One region of the Desulfuromusa ferrireducens genome, then DNA from elsewhere that is predicted to be linked to it. Evidence: riboswitches for the same ligand, from Rfam matches in the RefSeq annotation. Region 1 holds a riboswitch; the other holds the start of a gene.
The links. A riboswitch is a leader RNA that binds a small molecule or an ion and turns the genes downstream of it on or off. The one in region 1 is predicted to bind cobalamin.

Region 1 (5,687 bases):
GTGACCGGGTTGATGACACCATCTGTTTTTGACAGCCGGTAAACGGTCATCAGGCCGATCAAGCCGGTGGCCAGCGCGGCGATTGGTACCAGTGCCACCGGCAGGCCGAAGGCGATCGCTAATACCGCGCCGAGAGCCGAAGAGCTGGCGGCGCCGGTGGTGAAACTGTCGGCCAGCGGGTTTTTCAGCGTCAGTTGGTAGACGCTGCCTGAAAGGCCGAGCATTGCGCCGATGACTGCGGAAAACAGGACCCGCGGTAGCCGCAGTGAAAGCAGGATGTCGCGCTCAACCGGGCTGGCAGCAAGCGGGTTGATGGCCGTTGAGCCGACCAGGCAGGCGGCGGCCAGGGTCAGCAGAAAGATGATGATGAGCAGTTTTTTCAAATTTCGACCTTGGCAACGATCCGTTTGGCGATCAGAAATAGTACCAGCAGGATTCCCGCCAATACCCCGAACAACGCATAATCAATCTCCGCCCCCGGTGTCAAGGTGGCACGGATCAGCTGCGTCGAGTAGGTCAACGGGAAGATGCTGGCGACGGCGCGGATCGCCAGCGGCATCTGTTCGACCGGGAAAAATGTCCCGGAGAGAAACATCATCGGGGTGATCAGGAAGGCATTGATGGTCGCCTGGTCGCTGTGACTTTTAACGATCATCGCCGCAACAAAACCGAGCAGGGCAAAGATCGCCAGATGCAGCAACAGGGCGAGCAAAAACAGGGGGCCGAGGCGTAGGCTGACACCGCAGAACATGCTGTAAATTGCGATGATGGCGACCGGGATCAGCCCCTTGGTGATGCCGTAGCAGGTTTCGCCGACGATGATCTGCCAGCGCTGTAGTGGTGCCAGCAGGTACTCTTCAAAAACCTTGAAATAGAAGCGCGAGATGTTGATCTCGGTGGCGATGCTGTAGGCCTGATTCATGCTGCTCATGGTCAGCAGGCCGGGGAGCAAAAAGGCCAGGTAATCGACGCCGCCGACTTGAGCGCCGCGACCGACGCCGTAGCCGAAGGCGAGCAGAAACAGTGCCGGGGAGACCGCCGAAGCGAGCAGGGTTTTGAGCAGCTTGCGGCGCAGGATCAGTGTTTCACGCAGGTAGATGGCGCGCGCGCCGTGCAGCATCATGGTTGCCTCTTTCGTAAGAAAGAGCAGTCAGGCATGGCTAAGCAAAAAACGCCAGCTGCAAGGCGCGCAACTGGCGAGCAATGAAGCGTACACCAGTACGCTGAAGCAGCGAGATCAATTGCAGAAACAAAGCAGATGGTTTTTTTTTGTGACGCCATCATGATTCGATCCTTTTGCCGGTTAACCGGAGAAAGACATCTTCCAGCGTGGTCTCGCGGATGCGTACCGAGGTGTCGAGCTGTTCCAAGCGTTGCAGTGCCGCCGGTCGGTCGTTAAAGAATTCGTTGTGGATGTCGTCCTCTTGATAGATGTCGAGGACAAAATTGCCGGCCGATTTTTTTAATTGGTCCGGGGTGCCTCCGGCGATAATTTTTGCCTGATCGATAATCAGTACCCGGTCGGCCAGTGCCTCTGCTTCTTCAATATAGTGGGTGGTGAGAAAGACGGTGCAATTCTGCTCCTGGTTGATGCGGTGCAAAAAGGCCCACATCTTGCGCCGACTATGCGGGTCGAGACCGACGGTCGGTTCATCCAGGAAGAGGATTTCCGGTTGATGCAGCAGGGCGCGGGCAATGACCAGTTTGCGTTTCATGCCGCCGGAGAGCTTGCCAGCCGGGGTATCGCGTTTGCTTTTCAGATCGGCAAATTCGAGGCAGCTGTCGATGCGTTGTTGCAGTTTTTTTCTGGACATGCCGAACAGCCGGCCGTGAATCAGCAGGTTCTCGGCGGCGGTCAGTTCGCGGTCGAGGTTGTTGTGCTGTGGCACCACGCCGATCAGGCGCTTGACTGAGAGGCGCTGCCGGTCAAACAGTTCGCCGTGATAGCGGATTTCACCAGCATCGGCTTTGAGCAGCCCGGTGAGCATGTTGATGGTGGTGGTTTTGCCGGCACCGTTCGGCCCCAAAAAGGCGAACAACTCGCCGCGGCCGACACGGAAATCGATGTTGTCAACGGCAAGCGTCTTGCCAAAGCGGCGGGTCAAACCGGCGACTTCAATCTCACAGGGGCGGCCGTTGCAACTGAGGGCTTCAGCGCAGCTCAATCCCGGCCTCCGTGGCAGCATCCTGCAAGTGATTGATGAATCGTTGCCGAACCTTCGGATTGTCGCCCAGCCCGTGCATGCTGGCACTTACTTCAAGGCCGGCTGCTGTCAGTTGGGATTTCCAGGAGTCGCTCTCCTCGCCGGCCATATCGTTGCTGGCGTGATCACCGGCAACCACCATCAGCGGCTTGAGCAGAACTTTCTGCTTGCCAACCGTTGTCAGCTTGTTCATGACCGTTGCGAAACTCGGCTGTCCTTCGACCAGACCGACCAGGGTTTTGACCTGGGGATAACGCAAATTCATCAACTGCTCGAATTCGTAATACAGGCCGGTGGACAGGTGGTCGTTGCCATGTCCCATGTAGATCAAAACCGCCTGTTGCTGTGCGGCCAAATCCACGTCGTCGCTCAGGCTTTCGACCAGGGCTTGTAAGTCTTCGTGGTAGGGGTGCTCAGTGCCCCAAGTCCCCATTAGTGGTCGACCGAGAGAGATCTTGTTGAAGGGTTGCCAGCGCGTTTTATGGGTTTTAATTGACTGCAATCCATCGATATAAGCCGCGACATCGAGGAATTCCTCACCGTGGGTCAGCAGGGTGGGCTGCACGACGATGGTTTTGTAGCCCTGATCCTGAAAGTCGGCGAGGGTGCCGAGCACGTTTTTGATCCGATAGAAATATTCGGGGACTTGCGGGTGGGCGCTGCGGTAATTGGCATCGGTTGCCCGAGCGTGCCATTTTTTGCGGATAATATTGGAGGTGAAGGCCATCTGCACCGGAGTCTCCGGATAGGTCGCCTTAATATCACGGACGATCGCCAGCAGCGAATCGACCGCTGAAGGATAGCTGGTGCCGAAAGAAGCGACGACGATGGCGGTTTTTTCAGCGCTGGCGTTTTTGTCTTGCATGGCGAAACTTCCTCCGCAGCAGAACAGGCAGATGAGCACAGATATTAGCAGGTTTTTCAGAACAGGGTATCGCATGGTGATCCTCCTCGTAGATCGAAAAAAAGCCTCCGGCAAGCTTCCGGAGGCCGGGTACACCCGTCCCTCCGACTCTGTTTGCCATCCACAGCCAGTTGCGGTTTCCAGGCAGGCTTTCTGACTTCGGGATCATGCCGAACTTTTCACCCTTCCCACCAGATGTGTCTATTGGAGATTCTGGCAGTGGGCTCTACTTTGAAAAGTTCAGTCCCCCGTTACAGCGGCGGGTCCGCGGGAGAATTTCACTCCACTTTCCTGCACCTGGAACCGATGAAAATAAAAAGCCCGCAAACCATAAAGGTTCGCGGGCTTCATCCGTTTTAGAAGCGTTGCGTTGTGCCAATCTCCCATAGTCCCGGGGAGGGTAAGGCCTTTTGTCCAGCAGGTCTTCTGGCTTGCGAATCGTCCTCGGGGCCGCCTTCCCGTGCGCGATATCAAGCACAGTGGCATTGTGGCCCTTCGTCCTCGCTCACAGCGGCGGGTCCGCGGGGGAATTGCACCCCTCTTCCCTTGGCTGGACAAAGTCAATAATGTTTAAGTGGCCGTTATACGGCAGCTGCTGGTTTTAAGTCAAGCGTTGTGCTTTATTTGGTCAGGGTCGAATCTTTGTAGGGCACGAGTAAAATCTGGATACGGCGATTCAGCGCTTTGCCCTCAGCATCGGCATTGCTGGCGATGGGGCGATACTCACTGTAGCCGGAAGCGACCAGACGATCGCCCGGCAGGCCGACCTTGTCCTGCAGAAAGTGGACAACGCTGGTGGCCCGCGCAGTCGAGAGTTCCCAGTTGGTCGGGAAGCGCTCGCTCAAGCGGCTGCTGATGCCGACGTTGTCAGTATGGCCTTCGATTTGCAATGCTTTTTCGGGGAAGCTGTTAAGCACGTCACCGAGGCTTTGCAGGACCTTTTGGCCCTCTTTTTTGATTTCAGTTTTACCGGAGTCGAAGAGAATCTTATTCTGCAGATTGACCGACAATTGTCCTTCCAGATTGGAGATGGTCAGTTCGCCCCGTTTAATCTCCTCTTCGAGAGCTCCGACCAGTTGATCGTAGGTGTTTTTAACTTTGGCTAAACGGGCCTCCCGGGCAATTTTTTCCTTCTCCACCTGCTGCTGCAGTTCTTCGATGGTCGCCAGCATTTGCTCGTTGATTTGTTGCATGTCGGCCAGTTGGTCTTGCATCGCCGCAATCCGTTGTTGATGGCGGCTGAGGTCACCTTCTTTGCGCTCCTGTTCCGCACCGGCCGCCAACAGGTTTCGTTGTAGTTTGGAGTTTTGTTGCAACACGTCAACCAAGCGCGCATTCAACTTTGAGAGCTCGTCCTGGAGGTCTTTTTTGCCCTGGCGGAGTTGCTTCGTGTCGGCGCTCATCTGGCTGACGTCACGACTGAGTAAATCAGCTTCATTGACCTTTTGTTGGTAGGTATTCTGACTGACACAGGCACTTAGCCACAGGGTCAGGAAAAGTAGTGCTGGTAATAATATCCTTTTCATTTTATCTCTCCTTGTATAAAAGCTAAGCGCGACCGGTTAATCAAAGACCCATTTTTATCACAAGTCACGGAAATGTAAAGAGGATTTCCGCTGCAAGAACAGCCATTTTCGGTTGCGGGATGCGATCTCATTATGCTATAGCTTGAAGCTCGTTTAGAGAGTGAATCTGACTGTTTTTTCAAGTACGTTGTGTCTGTTTGGAGAGTGTTGATGCAGTTTGAAATTGAGCGGATTATCCGTACCGCTTTAGAAGAGGATATCGGCCTTGGTGATGTAACCACTGAAGTCACTGTTGCTGCCGATACGGTGGCGCGTGCCCAGTTGGTTGCCAAAGAGGATTTTACCCTGGCCGGGATCGATATCGCGGCCACGGTTTTTCGCACTCTTGATCCTGCCGCTAATTTTGAAAAGTTGCTCGAGGATGGACGCAAGGTCAAGCGGGGCGAAGTTCTTGCCTGGATCAGAGGGAAGGCCTCGGTTTTGTTGCAGGGAGAACGGGTCGCCCTGAACCTGCTGCAGCGGATGAGCGGCATTGCGACTTTAACCGCATGTTACGTCGATCAGGTCGCCGGAACGGGGACTTTTATTGTTGATACTCGTAAAACCGTGCCTGGTTTGCGCGCCCTCGATAAATACGCGGTCCGCATGGGTGGCGGACGCAATCATCGCATCGGTCTGTTCGACGGCGTGTTGATCAAGGAAAATCATGTCGCCGCTGCCGGTGGCATCACCGCAGCGATTGAGCGAGCGAAGCTGAAATTGCCACACACCTTGAAGATTGAGATCGAAACCCGCAACATGGAAGAGGTGCAGGATGCTCTGGCGGCCGGTGCCGATATCATTATGCTCGACAATATGACGCTTGACGAAATGCGTCAGGGCGTCGAATTGATCTCTGGCCGCGCGCTGGTTGAAGCCTCTGGCGGGGTCAATTTGGAAACGGTCCGTGATATTGCCGAGACTGGTGTTAATATTATCTCGGTCGGTGCCTTGACCCACTCGGTTAAGGCGGCTGATATCTCCATGTTGTTCGATTGATGGCGTCGCAAAAAT
Region 2 (5,687 bases), 1.0 Mb from region 1:
TGTGAGGCCCGGCCGCAGATAGCCGCGTGATGACCGGGATCGATATAATCGGGACCGATCTTGAACGGCGCAACGACTAGTCCCTGTCGCTTTAAAGCCGCCATCAGACCGAGGGTCAGACTGGTCTTGCCACTGCCGCTGCTTGGTGCGGCGATCAGCAGTCCGGGGATCTTATCTTCAATCATGCATGTTCTCGAATACAATAATGGCTAAGCAAAAATTTCGTCCAACAAGGCGTCGATTTTGCGCGAGGGCGAAGGCATACATCAGTATGTCAAGGTCTCGAGCAAAATCGGCAACACCGTGGGGCGGACTTTTTGCGACGCCATCAGCCGTTGAGTTTGTTGACCACGGCGATACCGTCGGTAAAGTAATCAATAATGTTGTGGCAACCGTAATCCTGTTCGATATGAAACAGTCGCTCGAGAGGAGCGCCAATGGCGTCGAGCAAAATAACCCGGTTGACGCCACCGTGACCGATGATGACGATCTCGCCGCCAGCATGGTCGGCGATAATTCCCTTGATCACCGGCCGGACCCGCTGCGCCATCTGCAGCAACGTTTCTCCGGCGGGTGGAGCAACATTAACAATATCGTCGAGCCGAGCCTGCCAGAGTTCGGGATATTCCTTTTGCAACTGCCCCCAGGTCTGCCCTTCCCAATCGCCGATATGCAATTCGCGCAGCTCTTGTTTGTAAACCGGCCGGGGTTCCTGCAACAGGGCGATCTGGTCGGCGGCGGTACGGCAACGCAGTAGGTCACTGGAGTAGATGGCGGCCAGCTTTCGGTGCTGAAAACGTCCAGCAAAGGCGGCCGACTGCTGACGACCGAGATCGGTCAACGGGATGTCCCCTTGGCCGTTGTAGCGTTTCAGCTTAAAACCTTCGACCTGACCGTGGCGTAACAGATGGATGCGGGTAGCTTTCATATCGACCTCAATAGAGTGCCAGTATCAGCAGCAAGCAGAAGACTTCAACAAGCTCAGTCGCGGCACCGAGTACATCCCCGGTCACCCCGCCGAGACGGCGTTCAAAATAATGCATCAGCAGCGCTGCAAAGAGCAGCAGCAGGGCCGCCAGAAACAGCCCCTTGAAAGCAAACAGGACCAGGCTGGCCAAGAGCATTGTCAAACTGGCGCGCAGCAGTTCTTTACCGCTGACATGATCGACGAAGACCGAGCCGGTGCCTCCTTCGGAACGGATATAACTGGAACAGTTGGCCAGAAATACCTGACACCAGCGCCCGGCGGTCGGCATCAGAATCAGCGCGGCACTCTTCTGCGCCAGTGGCACATGATAGAGACACAGATACTTGAGCAGCAGCACCATCACCAGCGCGACCACGCCCATGGCACCGACCCGGCTGTCCTTCATGATTTGCAGACTGCGTTGCCGATCGCGACTGCCGGCCAAGCCGTCAACCATATCGGCAACCCCGTCCAGATGCAGGGCTCCAGTGGCGAAAACCAACAAAAGTAGCAGCAGACAATCAACGACCGCACGAGGCAGCAGCGGCGTCAGCAACCCGTTGCAGAGCACCAGCAGCAGCCCCAGCACAAGACCGACCGCCGGGAACAGACCCATGCTGCGGCCGAGCCGCGGGTTATCCATCGGCAGGTTATTGGCCAGCGGAAAGACGGTCAGAAAAGCGCACGCGGTGCGAAAATCATCCCAGTGTTGCCTCACTGGTCCTCCCCTGCGGTGACACCGGCTTCGTCAAAGGTCAGAACTTCGCGCAGCACCTGCAGACCTGCTTCGATCAGGGTCATGCTCAGAGCGGCGCCGGTTCCTTCGCCAAGCCGCAGGCCGAGATCGAGCATCGGCTGTTGACCGATCCGGACCAGCATGTGGTGATGGCCGATCTCCACCGATTGATGGGCGGCGAAAATATAATCGCGCACCTGTGGATGCAGTTCGGAGGCGAGCAAGGCTCCAGCAGTAGAAATAAAACCGTCGACCACCACCGGTATTCCTTCGGCCGCGCAGCCGAGGACCAACCCGGCAATCCCGCCGATTTCAAAACCACCGACCTTGGCCAAGACGTCGACCGGGTCAGTGGCCTGCGGTTGATTGACTTCCAGCCCTTTTTTGATCGCAGCAACTTTCCGCGCCAGACCGTCATCATCGATCCCGGTGCCACGGTGGGTGACCTGATCGATCGGCAAGCCGCAGATGCAAGCGGCAATCGCCGCCGACGGGGTCGTATTGCCGATCCCCATGTCGCCGGTGCCGACCAGATCGATATCGTCCGCTTTTGCCTGCTGCGCCATTTCAACGCCGGTCGCCAAAGCCTGCAGTGCCTGCTCGCGGCTCATCGCCGGGCCGGCAGTGAAGTTGGCGGTGCCCTTGGCAATCTTGCGTTTGACCAATCCACTAAGATCTTCGAAATCGGTCGCCACGCCCATATCAACCACCAGCACTTCGGCACCTGCATGTCGGGCCAGGGCATTGATTGAAGCGCCGCCGTCGACAAAATTGAAAACCATCTGCGGCGTCACTGCCTGCGGGAAGGCACTGACCCCTTCGGCAACCACGCCGTGATCGCCGGCGAAGGTATAAATTCTTTTTCCGCGCACTTCTTCCCGACCGGTGATAGCGACATAGCGACGCGCAAATTCCTCCAGTCGCCCGAGGGAGCCGATCGGTTTGGCCTGCCGGTCGATGCGCGCCTGAAGCTCGCTCAATTTCTGCTCAGAAACCGGTTGGATGCGATCAAGAACGGCTTGCAGATTGAATTTGGCCATCTTTTTCTCCAGACTATTTATGCTGAAACAACCCGTAGGGGCGACCTATAGGTCGCCCGACAATCGGTCATCCGCAACCACGGGCGAGCCATGGCTCGCCCCTACAGTAATTAAACTACTTCAATTTTACCGGCAAACCGGACACCACCAGCCAGGCTTCATCGGCAGCAGCGGCGAGTCGTTGATTAACGATTCCGGCCAGGTCGCGAAACTTGCGCGCCATACGGTTTTCCGGGACAATGCCGCTGCCGAGTTCGTTGGAAACCAGGTAGAGGGGTTCATCCAGTTGCCAGGCCATTTCGATCAGACGATCCACTTCTGCCAGCACCGGTCCCTGCTGCTCTTCAAAATGAAAGAACAGATTGGTGATCCACAGGGTTACGCAATCGAGCAATAACGCCCCTTTGCCGCTCGCGGCATCGGGCAATTTATCAGCCAACCAAAGCGGTTCCTCCAGCAGTTGCCAGCGCTCGCCACGCACCTGTTGATGCAGCTCGATCCGAACCGCCATCTCGTCATCTTCAACCTGAGCCGGGGCAATGTAGAGCAACTTCCCGGTATGATTTTCCACCAGTTGCTGGGCATAGCTGCTTTTTCCGGAGCGCGTGCCACCGGTAACATAAATCATCCCTGCCATCGCTGCCTCCGTTAGTATTCGATCCCCGGACGGGCCGAAAGGCCCTCGCTAAAAGGATGTCGGTAAGCCTCAATCTGGGAAACCAGATCGGCCAGAGCTAATACCTCTTGTGGTGCATTGCGACCAGTCAACACCAGTTCGGTTCCCGCCGGTCGCTGGCGCAGCAGTTCCAAACCCATTTCCAACGACAGATAGCCTTTGTGCAACACGCCGTTAAACTCGTCGAGCACCACCAGATCGTAGTCACCGGAGAGAACTTTGGGGCGCACGGCAACAAAGGTTTCGCTGACATTGCGACTCAATTCATCCGGCCTTCGCCGGGCGTCAATGCCACCGAGTCCGGCACTGACGATCTCTAGTCCCGGCAATTGTTGCAGAATCAGTAACTCACTGCTGGGCGGATCGACCGGTTTGAGAAAGCGCACCAGCAACACCTTAAAGCCTTGACCGAGGGCGCGGATAATCAGACCGGTGGCGGCGGTGGTCTTGCCCTTGCCCGGCCCGGTATAAACCTGAATAATCGCCTGCTCCATCGAATGCTCCAAAATAAAAAAACCCCGGAACCATACGGGTCCGGGGTCTGAATAACACGACTCCGGCGCCTCTCCCGCGAAAGGGCTACGGTCAATATCCGGGCAGGTCTCCTGGCTTGTGGATCGACTTACTGGCCAGCCCTTCCCGGCTCAAAAGAACCAGTGGATTGCTGACGGTCATCACCACTTACAGTTGCGGGGCAGCGAGGGATTTGCACCCTCTTCCCTATTCTCCCATCGGCACTAATAACGCCTGACAGGCACCTAGATAGTTTACTAAAAAATTGTCCTGCGTTTGTAACAGAGGTCGAAAAAAAAAGCAATCTTACGCCAATTTAGGCTTCCAAGGCCTCTTCAATGCGCTCCCAGATATCATCTTTTCCATCACGGGTTTGCGCAGAAAAAAGACTGAACGCATCACGCGGCAGACCGGTTTCAGCAACGATCTGCTTGATATGTTTTTCCCGCTGACTACGATTGATTTTATCAATCTTGGTAATCACCGGGATGGTCGGCACCCCGAACTCTTCCAACCAATCGAGCATCTGGATATCCTCTTCACGGGGAATGCGACGGATATCAAGAATAAAAATCACCGCCTTAAGCGAATCACGCGAAGCCAGATAGGTTCGAATCATCGGTCCCCAAGCCTTTTTCACCGCCAGCGGAACCTTGGCAAAACCATAACCGGGCAGGTCGACCAAAGTGAAGCTGCCGTTGATATTGAAAAAGTTAAGCAACTGGGTACGTCCCGGAGTTGAGGAGGTCCGCACCAAGCTATTCCGATTGACCAACACATTGATCAACGAACTCTTACCGACATTACTGCGCCCGGCAAAGGCAATCTCGGCGAACTCGGGGGGCGGATAATTTCCTGGTTTGGTGGCACTTTTAATAAATTCTGTGGATGAAATTTTCATCGATAATTTCCGTCTATAAAGAGAAACATGCCCGTGAAGAATAATCGACCTGCGCACTCTTGGCAACGAACGATTAATTCCTGCCGGATTAAATTTACAAATTGCAGATCTGCGCTAAGGTTTAGACTGTCTTTTTTCCTTTTCCACAGAAAAACTTTGCGCTTTAGGAATATGTGAGTATAATGGTCATCTATTAACTGTTGTATTTATCTGAACTTGAAAATGGAGGTCCCACCAATGATGAGCGATAAGCTTGTAACTGCCTTTAACGAGCAGATCCAGTTTGAAATCCATTCCGCCCTGATCTACAAAGCGATGCAGGCCTATTTTGAAGCCGAAGACCTGCCCGGCATGGCCAACTGGATGGACGTCCAGTACCAGGAGGAGCTGTCGCACGCGGAAAAAATGTTCACCTTTGTTTGTGAGGCCGGTGGCCGGGCAAAGATGCTGGCGATGGACGAGCCGTGCAATGAATACAGCTCGCCCCTCAATGTTTTTGAAACAGCACTCGCGCACGAGCAGATCGTAACCTCAAGAATCAGCGATCTGCTGGAACTGGCACAACAGGAGAAAAGCCACGCCGCGCAGATTTGTCTGCAGTGGTTTGTCACCGAACAGGTTGAGGAAGAAGCCAATGCCGGGCTGATCATCAAAAAACTGAAGATGGTCGCAGGTGATGGCCGTGGCCTGTTGATGATCGACCAGGAGTTGGCGCAACGGACTTTCGTCCCGATTGCCGCCGCATAACAGCTGCACTTATTATTCCCTAAACTGGAGGAGAGACCCAAATGCTGAGTGATATCGATGTCAAAAATGCTTTAGTCCGTTCGGTACAAACCGAAAAAAACGCCATG

Region 2: it holds a riboswitch for cobalamin, as region 1 does, so the genes downstream of both, ACZ5PT_RS07355 (cob(I)yrinic acid a,c-diamide adenosyltransferase) here and ACZ5PT_RS11885 (sirohydrochlorin cobaltochelatase) in region 1, are expected to answer to the same signal.

Annotation. Positions count from the first base shown of each region.
Region 1 is NZ_AP042415.1:2,631,041-2,636,727, forward strand. Features, by position in the region: gene ACZ5PT_RS11870 (FecCD family ABC transporter permease) at 1-383, opposite strand, end outside; gene ACZ5PT_RS11875 (ABC transporter permease) at 380-1,123, opposite strand; gene ACZ5PT_RS11880 (ABC transporter ATP-binding protein) at 1,281-2,165, opposite strand; gene ACZ5PT_RS11885 (sirohydrochlorin cobaltochelatase) at 2,152-3,144, opposite strand; cobalamin riboswitch at 3,235-3,424, opposite strand; cobalamin riboswitch at 3,508-3,678, opposite strand; gene ACZ5PT_RS11890 (OmpA/MotB family protein) at 3,729-4,634, opposite strand; gene nadC (carboxylating nicotinate-nucleotide diphosphorylase) at 4,845-5,672, shown strand.
Region 2 is NZ_AP042415.1:1,620,627-1,626,313, reverse strand. Features, by position in the region: gene ACZ5PT_RS07380 (cobyrinate a,c-diamide synthase) at 1-185, opposite strand, end outside; gene cobC (alpha-ribazole phosphatase) at 329-928, opposite strand; gene cobS (adenosylcobinamide-GDP ribazoletransferase) at 936-1,685, opposite strand; gene cobT (nicotinate-nucleotide--dimethylbenzimidazole phosphoribosyltransferase) at 1,682-2,743, opposite strand; gene cobU (bifunctional adenosylcobinamide kinase/adenosylcobinamide-phosphate guanylyltransferase) at 2,859-3,380, opposite strand; gene ACZ5PT_RS07355 (cob(I)yrinic acid a,c-diamide adenosyltransferase) at 3,392-3,913, opposite strand; cobalamin riboswitch at 3,998-4,196, opposite strand; gene yihA (ribosome biogenesis GTP-binding protein YihA/YsxC) at 4,249-4,833, opposite strand; gene ACZ5PT_RS07345 (ferritin) at 5,071-5,580, shown strand; gene ACZ5PT_RS07340 (ferritin-like domain-containing protein) at 5,622-5,687, shown strand, end outside.